3 regions of the Photobacterium sanguinicancri genome follow, and region 3 is predicted to be linked to each of the others. Evidence: predicted binding sites of a transcription regulator. Region 3 holds the regulator's gene; each other region holds the start of a gene.
What was found. Region 3 encodes CRP, which controls carbon source genes, mostly activating them, when cyclic AMP is high. Its sites were predicted from a motif close to TGTGANNNNNNTCACA; they were not measured.

Region 1: a site for CRP is predicted at 1,740-1,755, ahead of OCU87_RS02645 (CTP synthase). Genes of this name have one in related genera too.
Region 2: a site for CRP is predicted at 2,366-2,381, ahead of typA (translational GTPase TypA). Genes of this name have one in related genera too.

The regions. Positions count from the first base shown of each region.
Region 1 covers NZ_AP024850.1:531,494-535,786, reverse strand. Annotated here, with positions in the region: gene OCU87_RS02645 (CTP synthase) at 16-1,656, opposite strand; gene mazG (nucleoside triphosphate pyrophosphohydrolase) at 1,880-2,692, opposite strand; gene relA (GTP diphosphokinase) at 2,763-4,293, opposite strand, start outside.
Region 2 covers NZ_AP024850.1:3,552,748-3,557,040, forward strand. Annotated here, with positions in the region: gene OCU87_RS16370 (AAA family ATPase) at 1-294, opposite strand, end outside; gene typA (translational GTPase TypA) at 434-2,263, opposite strand; gene glnA (glutamate--ammonia ligase) at 2,780-4,189, shown strand.
Region 3 covers NZ_AP024850.1:246,403-250,695, reverse strand. Annotated here, with positions in the region: gene OCU87_RS01165 (phosphoribulokinase) at 1-397, shown strand, start outside; gene OCU87_RS01160 (OsmC family protein) at 494-898, opposite strand; gene crp (cAMP-activated global transcriptional regulator CRP) at 1,171-1,803, shown strand; gene OCU87_RS01150 (hypothetical protein) at 2,042-2,236, shown strand; gene OCU87_RS01145 (DUF1338 domain-containing protein) at 2,367-3,164, opposite strand; gene astD (succinylglutamate-semialdehyde dehydrogenase) at 3,323-4,293, opposite strand, start outside.

The DNA of each region.
Region 1 (4,293 bases), 290 kb from region 3:
TGCTACCAGTAATCCTTACTGATTAAGTTCACCGCGTTGGTTAATACCTGCCGCTTTTACAAAACCTTCAAATAATGGGTGACCATCACGAGGCGTTGATGTGAACTCAGGGTGGAACTGAGCTGCCACAAACCATGGGTGGTTAGGGAACTCGATAATCTCTACCAGTTTCTTATCTGCAGACAGACCAGAAACTTTCAAACCTGCTTTCTCTAGTGTAGGAAGTAGGTTGTTGTTTACTTCATAGCGGTGACGGTGACGTTCGTGCACTGTTGGGCTGTTGTATAGCTCACGTGCTTTTGAACCGTCCGCTAGGTGACATAGCTGAGAACCAAGGCGCATTGTGCCGCCTAGATCTGATTTATCTGTACGTTCTTCAACATTTCCTTCGCCATCAACCCACTCAGTAATCAAACCAACTACTGGGTTCTTAGTTTCTGCGTTAAATTCAGTTGAATGCGCATCAGCCAGACCCGCAACATTACGTGCGAATTCGATCAGTGCCACTTGCATACCCAGACAAATGCCTAAGTACGGAATTTTGTTTTCACGAGCGTATTGTGCTGTCTGAATTTTACCTTCAACACCACGATTACCGAAGCCACCAGGTACTAGGATTGCATCTAGACCTTCTAGAACTTCAACGCCTTTTGATTCTACATCTTGTGAGTCAATGTATTTGATCTTCACAGAAAGACGGTTTTTCAAACCAGCATGTTTTAATGCTTCATTTACTGATTTGTAAGCATCTGGTAGTTCAATGTACTTACCAACCATACCGATAACAACTTCAGCGGTAGGGTTTGCTTCTTCGTAAATGACTTGTTCCCACTCTGCAAGGTTTGCTTCTGGCGCTGTGATGCCGAAACGTTGACATACTAGGTCATCTAGACCTTGAGCCTTAATCAGTTGAGGGATCTTGTAGATTGAATCTACGTCTTTCATTGAGATTACAGCTTTTTCAGGAACGTTACAGAACAATGCAATTTTCGCACGCTCGTTAGCTGGAATCATACGGTCAGAACGACATACAAGGATGTCAGGCTGAATACCGATAGAAAGTAGTTCTTTTACAGAGTGCTGCGTTGGCTTAGTTTTCACTTCGCCTGCTGCTGCAAGGTATGGCACTAGTGTTAAGTGCATGAACATAGTGTTCTCACGACCATGCTGAACCGCTAGCTGACGAATCGCTTCCATAAATGGTAGTGACTCGATATCACCAACAGTACCACCCACTTCTACGATAGCAACATCGTGGCCTTCAGCACCTGCAATAACGCGTTCTTTGATCGCGTTAGTGATGTGTGGAATAACCTGGATGGTTGCGCCTAGGTAATCACCACGACGCTCTTTACGAAGTACGTCCGCGTACACGCGGCCCGCTGTAAAGTTATTACGCTTGGTCATCTTAGTACGAATGAAACGCTCGTAGTGACCAAGATCAAGGTCGGTCTCTGCACCGTCTTCCGTAACGAATACCTCACCGTGCTGAATTGGGCTCATTGTGCCTGGGTCAACGTTGATGTAAGGGTCTAGTTTCATCATAGTCACTTTAAGACCACGTGCTTCTAGAATAGCCGCTAGAGATGCAGCAGCAATACCTTTACCTAGAGAGGAAACAACCCCGCCCGTAACAAAAATGTAATTCGTTGTCATATTTAACCTGGAAGATTGGTGTAGAGGATATAAAAACTATCTGGACGGAGAGCAATGATACCAGACACCTTTTATCGCCACAACGTGAAAACTATCACAGCAATCATGAGTATTATTTGTTTCAAATCAATTATACGAGTTGCACAAACTGTTCGTGTAAAATAACAACAAAACTATTCCTTAACCGCATACTATTTAACCGAGCAATAACAGTATAATTTGATTAGCAATTCGACTTTTCTTGTTGCTTTACAAGATCCCAGATGCCATCCAGTTTTTCCAGCGAGCAGTCTTCAAGGTGCAAACCTTGTTCTAGCACACATTCTTCCACTTGGCGAAATCGACGCTCAAATTTTTTATTCGCCAACTGTAAAGCTTGCTCTGGGTTGACCTTTAAGTGGCGACTAAAGTTAACTGTAGCAAACAGTAAATCCCCCATTTCTTCCGCGATTTTGGCTTGATCTGGTTCAACTTGGATGACTTCTTCTAGAACTTCATCAATTTCCTCTTTGACCTTATCGACCACAGGGCCTAGCGTATCCCAGTCAAAACCGTGCTTGGCACAACGACGTTGAATCTTATCAGCACGGCTCAATGCAGGTAACGCAAGTGGAATATTTGCCAATACACTCAAGTCATCTGCTTTTTGTTCGCGCTCTTTGGCTTTCTCTGCTTCCCAATTAGCATTAATTTCCGCATCGTCAGCAAATTCTTTTTCACTAAAAACATGAGGATGGCGGCGCGTTAGTTTCTCATTTAGTCCTGCGACTACATCATCAAAATCAAATAAACCCTGCTCTTTCGCCATTTGACTGTAAAACACCACTTGGAACAGTAAATCCCCTAATTCAGCTTTTACTTCAGGCCAGTCTTGCTGATGAATAGCATCAGCTACTTCGTAGGCTTCTTCAATAGTATGCGGCACTATCGAGTCAAACGTCTGTTTGATATCCCACGGACAACCTTGTTGCGGGTCGCGTAACGTCGCCATAATTTCAAGTAGTTGTGTCATTGCTGCTGGAGTCATTTTTTCCATTTTTATCTCGCTTAACAAAACGGGAAGCACTAAGGCTTCCCGTTATTTATTTTTATTGTTCTGTACAACGTTAGTACAAACGCTTCGCTTCGGCGACGTCTTTCACTTGCTCTAGGCGCTTAAGTACCTTACTGAGCACTTCTAAATCCGTTAGCTCTAGCTCAAAATCCATGATCGACATTTGTTTCTTATAGTCGATACGGCTCTTCATGCCAGAGACTTTGGTTTTCTCATTGGCTAAGGTATTCGTGAGTTCTTTGATCAAGCCATTTCGTTCAGAGGCAATCACACGCACTGTAATGTTGTAGTTACCAACGAAACCACCGCCCCACACCGTTTGAATCAAACGCTCTGGTGCATGATGACGTAACTCGTCCAGTTGTTCACAATCACTCCTGTGAACCGAAATACCCCGTCCTTGAGTCACAAACCCCGTGATGTCATCACCTGGGATCGGCTGGCAACAACGCGCTAGGTGGGTCATCAGGTTATCCACCCCTTCCACCACAACCGCATCTCGTTGTGGTTTTTGGGTGCTGGTGCTGCTCTTTTCACTGGCTTCCGTCAGCTTATCAAGCAGTTGCTTGTCTTCTTCTTCTGCGGTGGGTTTATTCACCAAGGTGTTAATATGATTAACCACTTGATTAATACGCAAATCACCACTGCCGACGCCGACAAACAACTCATCGAGGTTTTTGGCATTAAAGCGTTTCAACGCATAAAGTTCTGCGTCTTTCATGGTGGCGCCTAACTTATGTAAGTCGGCCTCCAACATTTCACGCCCTGCGATCAAGTTCTTATCACGTGCTTGTTTTCTAAACCAAGCATGTACTTTGGCACGCGCACGGCTAGAGGTAACAAAACCTAAGTTCGGGTTTAACCAATCGCGTGATGGGTTAGGCTCTTTTTGGGTGATAATTTCAACTTGATCACCCATTTGTAAGTTGTAGGTGAATGGAACGATACGCCCTTCCACCTTAGCACCAATGCAACGGTGACCCACTTCAGAGTGGATATGATATGCAAAATCAAGCGGCGTCGCATTCAAAGGCAAATCAACCACATCCCCTTTTGGGGTAAAGGCATACACGCGATCATCGAAGACTTGGCTGCGTAATTCATCCAGCATTTCGCCAGAGTCTGACATTTCCTCTTGCCACACAAGCAGCTTACGAAGCCATTCAATTTTCTCATCGTAAGATGATTTATTACCACCTGCCGCGCCACCCTCTTTGTATTTCCAGTGTGCTGCGACACCCAATTCCGACTCTTCATGCATCTGCTTGGTGCGGATTTGAATTTCGATGGTTTTACCTTCAGGCCCCAACACTACCGTGTGGATAGACTGGTAACCGTTCGGTTTAGGATTAGCGACATAGTCATCAAACTCTTTTGGCAGATGACGGTATTTAGTATGTACAACCCCTAACGCGGCATAACAGTCTTGCAGCTGGTCGGCAATAATACGTACTGCACGCACATCGAAAAGTTCGTCAAAATCAAGGTTCTTTTTCTGCATCTTACGCCAGATGCTATAGATGTGTTTAGGACGACCTTGCACTTCGGCATTGATATTACAGCTCACCATAGAGTCAGCTAAA
Region 2 (4,293 bases), 390 kb from region 3:
CACCTCACAGCCACCAATGGTCAAATACGCACAGATGTCAGGGATTGCCCGATCAACAAACGCGGGCATAGTGTTACGTAAGGCTTCTCGACGCTGACGACTCATTGCGGTTAAGCATAGTTCAGCAAACGCAGGTAGGTTGGTCCATGGCAGCACACCATCAGGCTGTTGTGCTTGGTCTCGGATCAAAGTGCGTGATACTTCAGGAAAGACTAAATAGCCCTTATTCGCCAACGTATTCAGTAACGTTGTTTTCCCTGCGCCAGGGCCACCAGTAATGATGATTGGTTGCATTGTTGTATTCCTTTATAAGCTCAATGCCATCATACCAAACCTCAGCCAAGCACGAGGGCTAATACTGAAATTCAGGCATAAAAAAATCCCCCCAAAGCATGCGCCATGGAGGGATTTCTTAACGGAGGTTACTGGCTAATTACTTAGCTGTACGACCTGCACGTTTACGATCGTTTTCTGTAAGAAGTTTCTTACGGATACGAATGCTTACTGGTGTTACTTCTACTAGCTCATCGTTATCGATGAATTCTAGTGCTTGCTCAAGTGTGTACTTGATAGCAGGAGAAAGCGTTTGAGCTTCATCAGTACCAGATGCACGAACGTTAGTTAGCTGCTTACCTTTAAGACAGTTAACAGTCAGGTCGTTTGCACGGTTATGAATACCGATTACTTGGCCTTCGTATACTTCATCAGCGTGCTCTGCAAATAAGCGACCGCGCTCTTGAAGGTTGAATAGTGCGTAAGTTAGGGCTTTACCCGTAGCGTTAGAGATTAGAACGCCGTTGTTACGCTGACCAATAGTACCGCCCTTGTGAGGACCGTAGTGATCGAAAGAGTGGTAGATAAGACCAGAACCTGAAGTCAATGTCATGAATTCAGTTTGGAAGCCGATAAGACCACGAGAAGGCATCATGAAGTCCATGCGAACACGGCCTTTACCATCTGGTGCCATATCAGTCAGTTCACCTTTACGTAAACCGATGTTTTCCATGATACCGCCCTGGTGTTCTTCAACCACGTCGATAGTCACAGTTTCGAACGGTTCCATTAGTTGACCATCTTCTTCTTTGATGATTACTTCTGGACGAGATACCGCTAGCTCAAAACCTTCACGACGCATGTTTTCGATCAGGATAGATAGGTGAAGTTCACCACGGCCTGAAACACGGAAACGATCTGGGTTATCAGTTTCTTCAACGCGAAGTGCCACGTTGTGTACTAATTCTTTTTGAAGACGCTCAAGAATGTTACGAGAAGTAACGAACTTACCTTCTTTACCAGCAAACGGAGAAGTGTTTACTTGGAAAGTCATGGTTACTGTTGGTTCATCAACAGAAAGCGCAGGAAGTGCTTCAACGTCGCTTACGTCACAGATAGTGTCTGAAATTTTCAGCTCACCAAGACCTGTGATAGCGATGATGTCACCTGCTTTTGCTTCTTCAACTTCGTGACGCTCAAGACCAAGGTAACCAAGAACCGTACCTACTTTACCGTTACGTTTCTTACCGTCAGCACCAACAATAGTTACTTGTTGGTTAGGCTTAACTGTACCACGAGCAATACGAGCAACACCGATAACACCTACGTAAGAGCTGTAATCAAGTTGAGATACTTGCATCTGTAGTGCGCCATCAACGTCAACGCTTGGAGCGTCTACAGTATCAACTACTGCTTGGAACAATGGTTCCATATCTTCGCCAACTTCGCCTTCTTCCATTGTTGCCCAGCCGTTAAGAGCTGAAGCGTAAACAACAGTGAAGTCTAGTTGTTCGTCGGTTGCACCAAGGTTGTCGAATAGGTCGAATACTTGATCCATAACCCACTCAGGACGAGCACCTGGACGGTCAATCTTGTTGATTACAACGATTGGCTTAAGACCGTATGCGAACGCTTTTTGTGTAACGAAACGCGTTTGTGGCATTGGGCCATCAACGGCATCAACGATAAGAAGAACAGAGTCAACCATCGACATGATACGCTCAACTTCACCACCGAAATCGGCGTGTCCTGGGGTATCTACGATGTTGATACGGTAGTCATTCCAGTTAATTGCTGTGTTCTTAGCAAGAATGGTAATGCCACGCTCTTTCTCGATATCGTTAGAGTCCATTACGCGCTCTTCAGCTTCGCCGCGACCTTCTAGCGTACCAGATTGCTGTAACAGCTTATCAACCAGGGTAGTTTTACCGTGGTCAACGTGAGCAATAATTGCGATATTTCTTAGTTTATCGATCTGTTGATTAGACATGGATTTCACATTCACTCAGAACATGCAGCGACCAACGGGCAGCTACTTGGTTAAAAAAACGGCTCATAATTTAACAGATTTTACGCCAAAACCCACGAAATATGTGATTTATATCACCAGCTTTTTGAATTTAATCGCTGTAATACCGCTAAACCCTTATAAACACTGGGCTCAGCGAAAGATTAAGTTACTAAAAATACACTGTCATTTAGGCTAACAGTCAACGATAATGGCGAAAAATCACCCAGATATGGAATTGACAACGACCCTACCTACGATAAGGTAGTAGTCGCACTAAAAGGTAGTAAAGGCTTTATTGCACCAAAATGGTGCAATTGAATCACCATAATTGTGCAGAAATGGATTCTCATTGTCTCAAAAACACCAAAATCGTGCATTTTTTGGGACTTTAAAAATTGGCACACTTTTCGCTTAGCATAATTCATATAGCTCATCATCGAGCAATGAAAAAGTTTTGCGGCCAGTTGCCCAATCTAACACCGGAGGTTACTCAAGATGTCAGTAGAAAACGTACTCGCGCTAATCCAGGAAAATGAAGTTAAGTTTATTGATCTACGTTTTACCGATACCAAAGGTAAAGAACAGCACATCTCTATCCCTTCTCACCAAATCGATGCTGATTTTTTTGAAGAAGGTAAAATGTTTGATGGTTCATCTGTTGCTGGCTGGAAAGGCATTAATGAATCTGACATGGTGATGATGCCTGACGCATCAAGCGCAGTACTCGACCCATTCACGGAAGATGCAACGCTTAACATTCGCTGTGACATCCTTGAGCCTGCAACTATGCAAGGCTACGATCGTGACCCTCGCTCTATCGCTAAACGTGCTGAAGAGTTCATGCGCTCTACAGGCCTAGCAGATAACGTACTTGTGGGTCCTGAACCAGAGTTCTTCCTATTTGATGACGTGAAGTTCAACACTGACATGTCAGGCTCTTTCTTCAAAATTGACGATGTTGAAGCGGCATGGAACACAGGCTCTGATTTCGATGGCGGTAACAAAGGTCACCGTCCAGGCGTGAAAGGCGGTTACTTCCCAGTCGCGCCAGTTGATTCATCACAAGATATCCGTTCTGCTATGTGTTTAATCATGGAAGAAATGGGCCTTGTGGTTGAAGCGCACCACCACGAAGTGGCAACAGCGGGCCAAAATGAGATCGCGACACGCTTCAACACCCTAACCACCAAAGCTGATGAAATCCAAATCTACAAATACGTCGTACACAACGTGGCGCACGCATTTGGTAAAACAGCGACCTTCATGCCAAAACCACTGGTAGGTGATAACGGCAGCGGTATGCACGTACATATGTCACTAGGCAAAGACGGTGTAAACCTATTTGCTGGCGACAAGTACGGCGGCCTATCTGAAATGGCGCTTTTCTACATCGGCGGTATCATCAAGCACGCACGTGCAATCAACGCATTCGCAAACCCTGCAACTAACTCGTACAAACGTCTAGTTCCTGGTTTTGAAGCACCTGTAATGCTGGCTTACTCAGCACGTAACCGTTCGGCATCTATCCGAATTCCAGTAGTACCAAGCCCTAAAGGTCGTCGTATCGAAGTTCGCTTTGGTGACCCAGCAGCTAACCCATACTTAGCATTCGCAGCAATGCTGATGGCAGGTCTTGACGGTATCCAGAACAAAATTCACCCAGGTGAAGCGATGGATAAAGACTTGTACGACCTACCAGCAGAAGAAGCAGCTGAAATTCCAACAGTGGCTGAATCACTACAAGGTGCCCTACAGTCTCTAGACGAAGACCGTGAGTTCCTAACCGCTGGTGGCGTATTCTCTAACGACTTCATTGATTCTTACATCAAGCTAAAATCTGAAGACGTAGAGAAAGTAAACATGACAACTCACCCACTTGAGTTTGAACTTTACTACTCAGTATAAGTAACTGAGAAACCAATCAGTAAGTAAAACTTCGACCCGCTTCACAAGCGGGTCGTTTTATTATTGCCCCACTAGCTCTAATCACTAACCTCGATGTATCCATT
Region 3 (4,293 bases):
CTTAGAGTGGATCCAAAAAATTGTGCGCGATACCCGCGATCGGGGCCATTCGCGCGAAGCCGTCATGGAATCTATCGTCCGTTCGATGGATGATTATCTTAATTACATCACGCCGCAATTTTCACGCACTCATATTAACTTTCAGCGAGTTCCTACGGTGGATACCTCGAACCCACTCAGCGCCAAAGGGATCCCAAGCTTGGATGAGAGTTTTGTCGTGATCCGCTTTCGTGGTATCAAAAATGTCGATTTCCCGTATTTACTGTCGATGATTCAGGGCTCTTTCATGTCACGCCATAACACCTTGGTTGTTCCCGGGGGAAAAATGAGCTTTGCAATGGAGTTGATTATGCGCCCGTTGATCCAACAACTGATTGATACCGGAAAAATTGGTTAACGCCTCGAATTTGGCTCCCACATTCAGCACCAACAAAAACGGAGACCGTAATGTCTCCGTTTTACGCGACTACGATAAGCTCATTTTACAATGGCTTTACGCAACAACCACCTCATACGAATGCGTTAGCTCAACGCCCTCGCCTAACATCAAACACACTGAGCAATATTTCTCGAGTGAATCAGCAACCATTTTCGCCACTAAGGCATCATCAAGATCATGACCTGTTACCACGAAGTGCAGATTCGCCGTTGTGAAAATGCGAGGGGCGGTTTCGCGACGAACAGAGGAAATTTGTGCTTCGCAGCCCGTGATTTTTTGATTGGCTGATTGGAGACCACTCACCACATCGACCGAGCTACACCCACCAGCAGCCATTAACACTAGCTCCATTGGACTGGGTGCTTTTTCACCACCATTACCGTCCATTACCACACTGTGACCGGAATTTGACTGGGCTAAAAATGTCATTCCTTCAACCCATTTCACACGTGATTGCATTGCTTTCTCCTTAGTGTTTTGGCGTCAATTCTGCATAATCTAACAACCGTGTGATCATGTGCACACTTATGAGTACAAAATGACGATTTCAGATAGATCAATATCAAGAAATGCCCACCGAAAAAAGTTAAACTCTCAATTAATTATTCAAGTGAGCTTGCAGCCCAGCGGCTGGCTTTATATTCTAGCCAGTGAACAATTCTATTGTTAAGCCCAAACTGAAATTATAGGGATGTCGTTGTTGGGCAACAAACGCAGAGGAAGTTAGTAATATGGTTCCAGGTAAACCTCAAACAGATCCAACACTAGAGTGGTTTCTTTCACATTGCCACATTCATAAGTACCCATCAAAAAGCACTTTGATTCATGCTGGTGAGAAAGCGGAAACGCTCTACTATATTGTAAAAGGCTCTGTTGCTGTTCTTATCAAGGATGAAGAAGGCAAAGAGATGATTCTTTCTTACCTAAACCAAGGTGACTTCATCGGCGAACTTGGTCTTTTCGAAGAAGGTCAAGAGCGTACAGCTTGGGTTCGTGCTAAAACACCTTGTGAAGTGGCTGAGATTTCATTTAAGAAATTCCGTCAACTAATCCAAGTAAACCCAGATATTTTGATGCGCCTATCTGCACAGATGGCGACTCGTCTTCAAGTAACAAGCCAAAAAGTGGGCGACCTTGCGTTCTTAGACGTAACAGGCCGTATTGCACAGACGCTACTAAACCTAGCAAAACAACCTGATGCAATGACTCACCCTGACGGCATGCAAATCAAAATTACTCGCCAAGAAATCGGTCAAATCGTGGGTTGTTCACGTGAAACCGTTGGTCGTATCTTGAAAATGCTTGAAGAGCAGAACCTAATTTCTGCACACGGTAAAACTATCGTGGTATACGGTACTCGTTAATCTTTTGATGACTCGATTACAGCTAATAAAAAAGCCGCTTTTGCGGCTTTTTTTGTACCTAAAATACCCAATACTCTCAGCGTATACTCAGTTATACATTTGCTAGCGCTGTCACTGATTATTCTCTTGCTAACTTCACCACCAGTGCTACATTATGCATAACAACTATCAGGCCGGTGATACTAAGAACCTCGCCTGACAATCGCCATCAGATGGCAAGTACTATGGGATTTACGATATGGATATCGAACGTTTTTCTCCGCACTGCGCAACTGCGACACCACCAACAGCGATAGCCCCACTACCAAGCACTGTTGAAATGACAGGTTTTAATGGTCAACGCCATTATCTTGAGCAGCATATCGCGCTGACGCAGATGCCACATCGCCAAAGTAATGTGCAGTGGTCCCCACCACTAGACAGCTTGCACTGATCCCACAATTACCTGTTATCAGCTCTACGGCGATTATTCTTATTGTCATGCTTTCTCAGTGCCATATTTTCTCGGCGCTATCTTTCCGAAGCGCTATCTTTCCTCAGCGCCATAGGAGCTGGGGATATCCTTAATCGCTATTTGTACTTTCAAATATCTTATCTGCAGATGCCGCTACAAACCCGGTATACAGCTCTCCATCACTTTTGGGGTAACGCTTGGCAAATTCATAGAAACCACCCGAGACCTGTTTTACGCCTTCTAAAAATGCCACTGGTACTTTATCGGCCATAGTGGAAGATTGCTCCAGCATCTCTTCGGGACTCCCCTTGACCGCCCCCCCTGACATATTGATAGCAAAGCCATTATGCTCCAGCAGATGATTCACCTCTGCGACTTCGGTAAATTGCTCAAGTTGATTAATACTGACCGTGAAATGATTAGCACCAAACCCATGCGCAGCTAACCAACCCGCGTATTCGCTTTCCGCGGCAAGCATTTCATAGGTTGCCAAATCAATATCCCACAAACGGCCGCCGTATAAAAAAGCGGGATCTTTCATCGCCATCTCTGGCACTTGTTTCACTAAGTCACGAACCGCTTGCTGCAACAGTGATGAACACTGCCCGACTAATAGTTCACTGATGAACACTTTTGGTGCGGCTGGATTAGGGTGCTCAAAGTGCTCGGCATACAGCTTTTTGCCCTCAAAATGGTAGGTGCCACAAGGCTGGTAGCCAATCGCAATAAATGGTGCTGCCAACACATCTAATCCTACCTTAGGCAGATTGAAGGTACGCAACGCAATATGATCATTCAATAAAGGCTCATCTTCCGTTAGCAAAGTATGCACTTGATCGGCTGATGGACACAGGCGCTGAATATAGTCTTGCCACAGATTGTCAAAAAGTTGCTCTACTCTTTCCATGTTGAGATGCTCCCCGTTAATTGATAGTTGTCACAATGCCCTGATCCGACCTAATCAGTATGGCACTTATTGGCTATTTATCTTGTTACTGAGTGGTAGCGTTACAGTGTGTGGTGGTATTCATAAAAATGGGCACCATTTGGTGCCCACTCGTACATTTATAGCGTAATGCCCGGTGATAACTGAGTGGGTAGCTCCGCTTGTTCACCTTCCATCGATGCCATAGGGTAAGCACAATAGTCAGCGGCATAGTAAGCACTTGGGCGTAAGTTACCGGATGCACCCGGCCCACCAAATGGCGCATCACCGCTCGCGCCCGTCAACTGGCGGTTACGGTTTACAATGCCGGCACGAATATGATCAATAAAATATTGCCATTCCGCATCGTCGGTTGAGATCAAGCCCGCCGATAACCCATAGCGGGTATTATTAGCCAAAGTAACCGCTTGAGCTAAATCGTCGTAGCGCACCACCTGTAGCAGCGGACCAAAGTATTCTTCATCAGGTAACTCAGCAATGGCGCTCACTTCAATGATTGCTGGTGAGACAATCGCCCCTTGGCCACGTTTGGCTTCTAGTAAGACGTTCCCACCAAGGCTAATAAGGTTAGCTTGTGCAGCAATAATGCCATCAGCGGCCTGCTTAGAGATTTGTGGCCCCATAAATGGCTGAGGATCAGCAAATGGGCCATCAATGCGTAACTGTGCTGTTGCTTCTACCAAGCGTTTGACGATGGCATCACCCACTTCACCGTTCGGTAAATACAAGCGACGGGCACAAGTACAACGCTGGCCTGCACTAATGAACGCCGATTGAATAATGGTGTATACGGTTGCTTCAACCTCACCATGGGCGTTCGAGATCACCATCGGATTATTGCCACCCATTTCAAGTGCCAACATTTTACCAGGCTGCCCAGCAAACTGCCGATGAAGGATATGACCTGTATTGGCACTGCCCGTGAACAGCAAGCCATCGATACCCGTCGAACTGGCAAGGGCTTCTCCTGTCGGGCGCGAACCTTGGACTAAGTTAATCACACCAGCAGGTAAGCCTGCTTGTTGCCAGAGTTTCATTGCCACTTCGGCCGTTTTGGGTGTTAGCTCCGACGGCTTAAATACCACGGTAT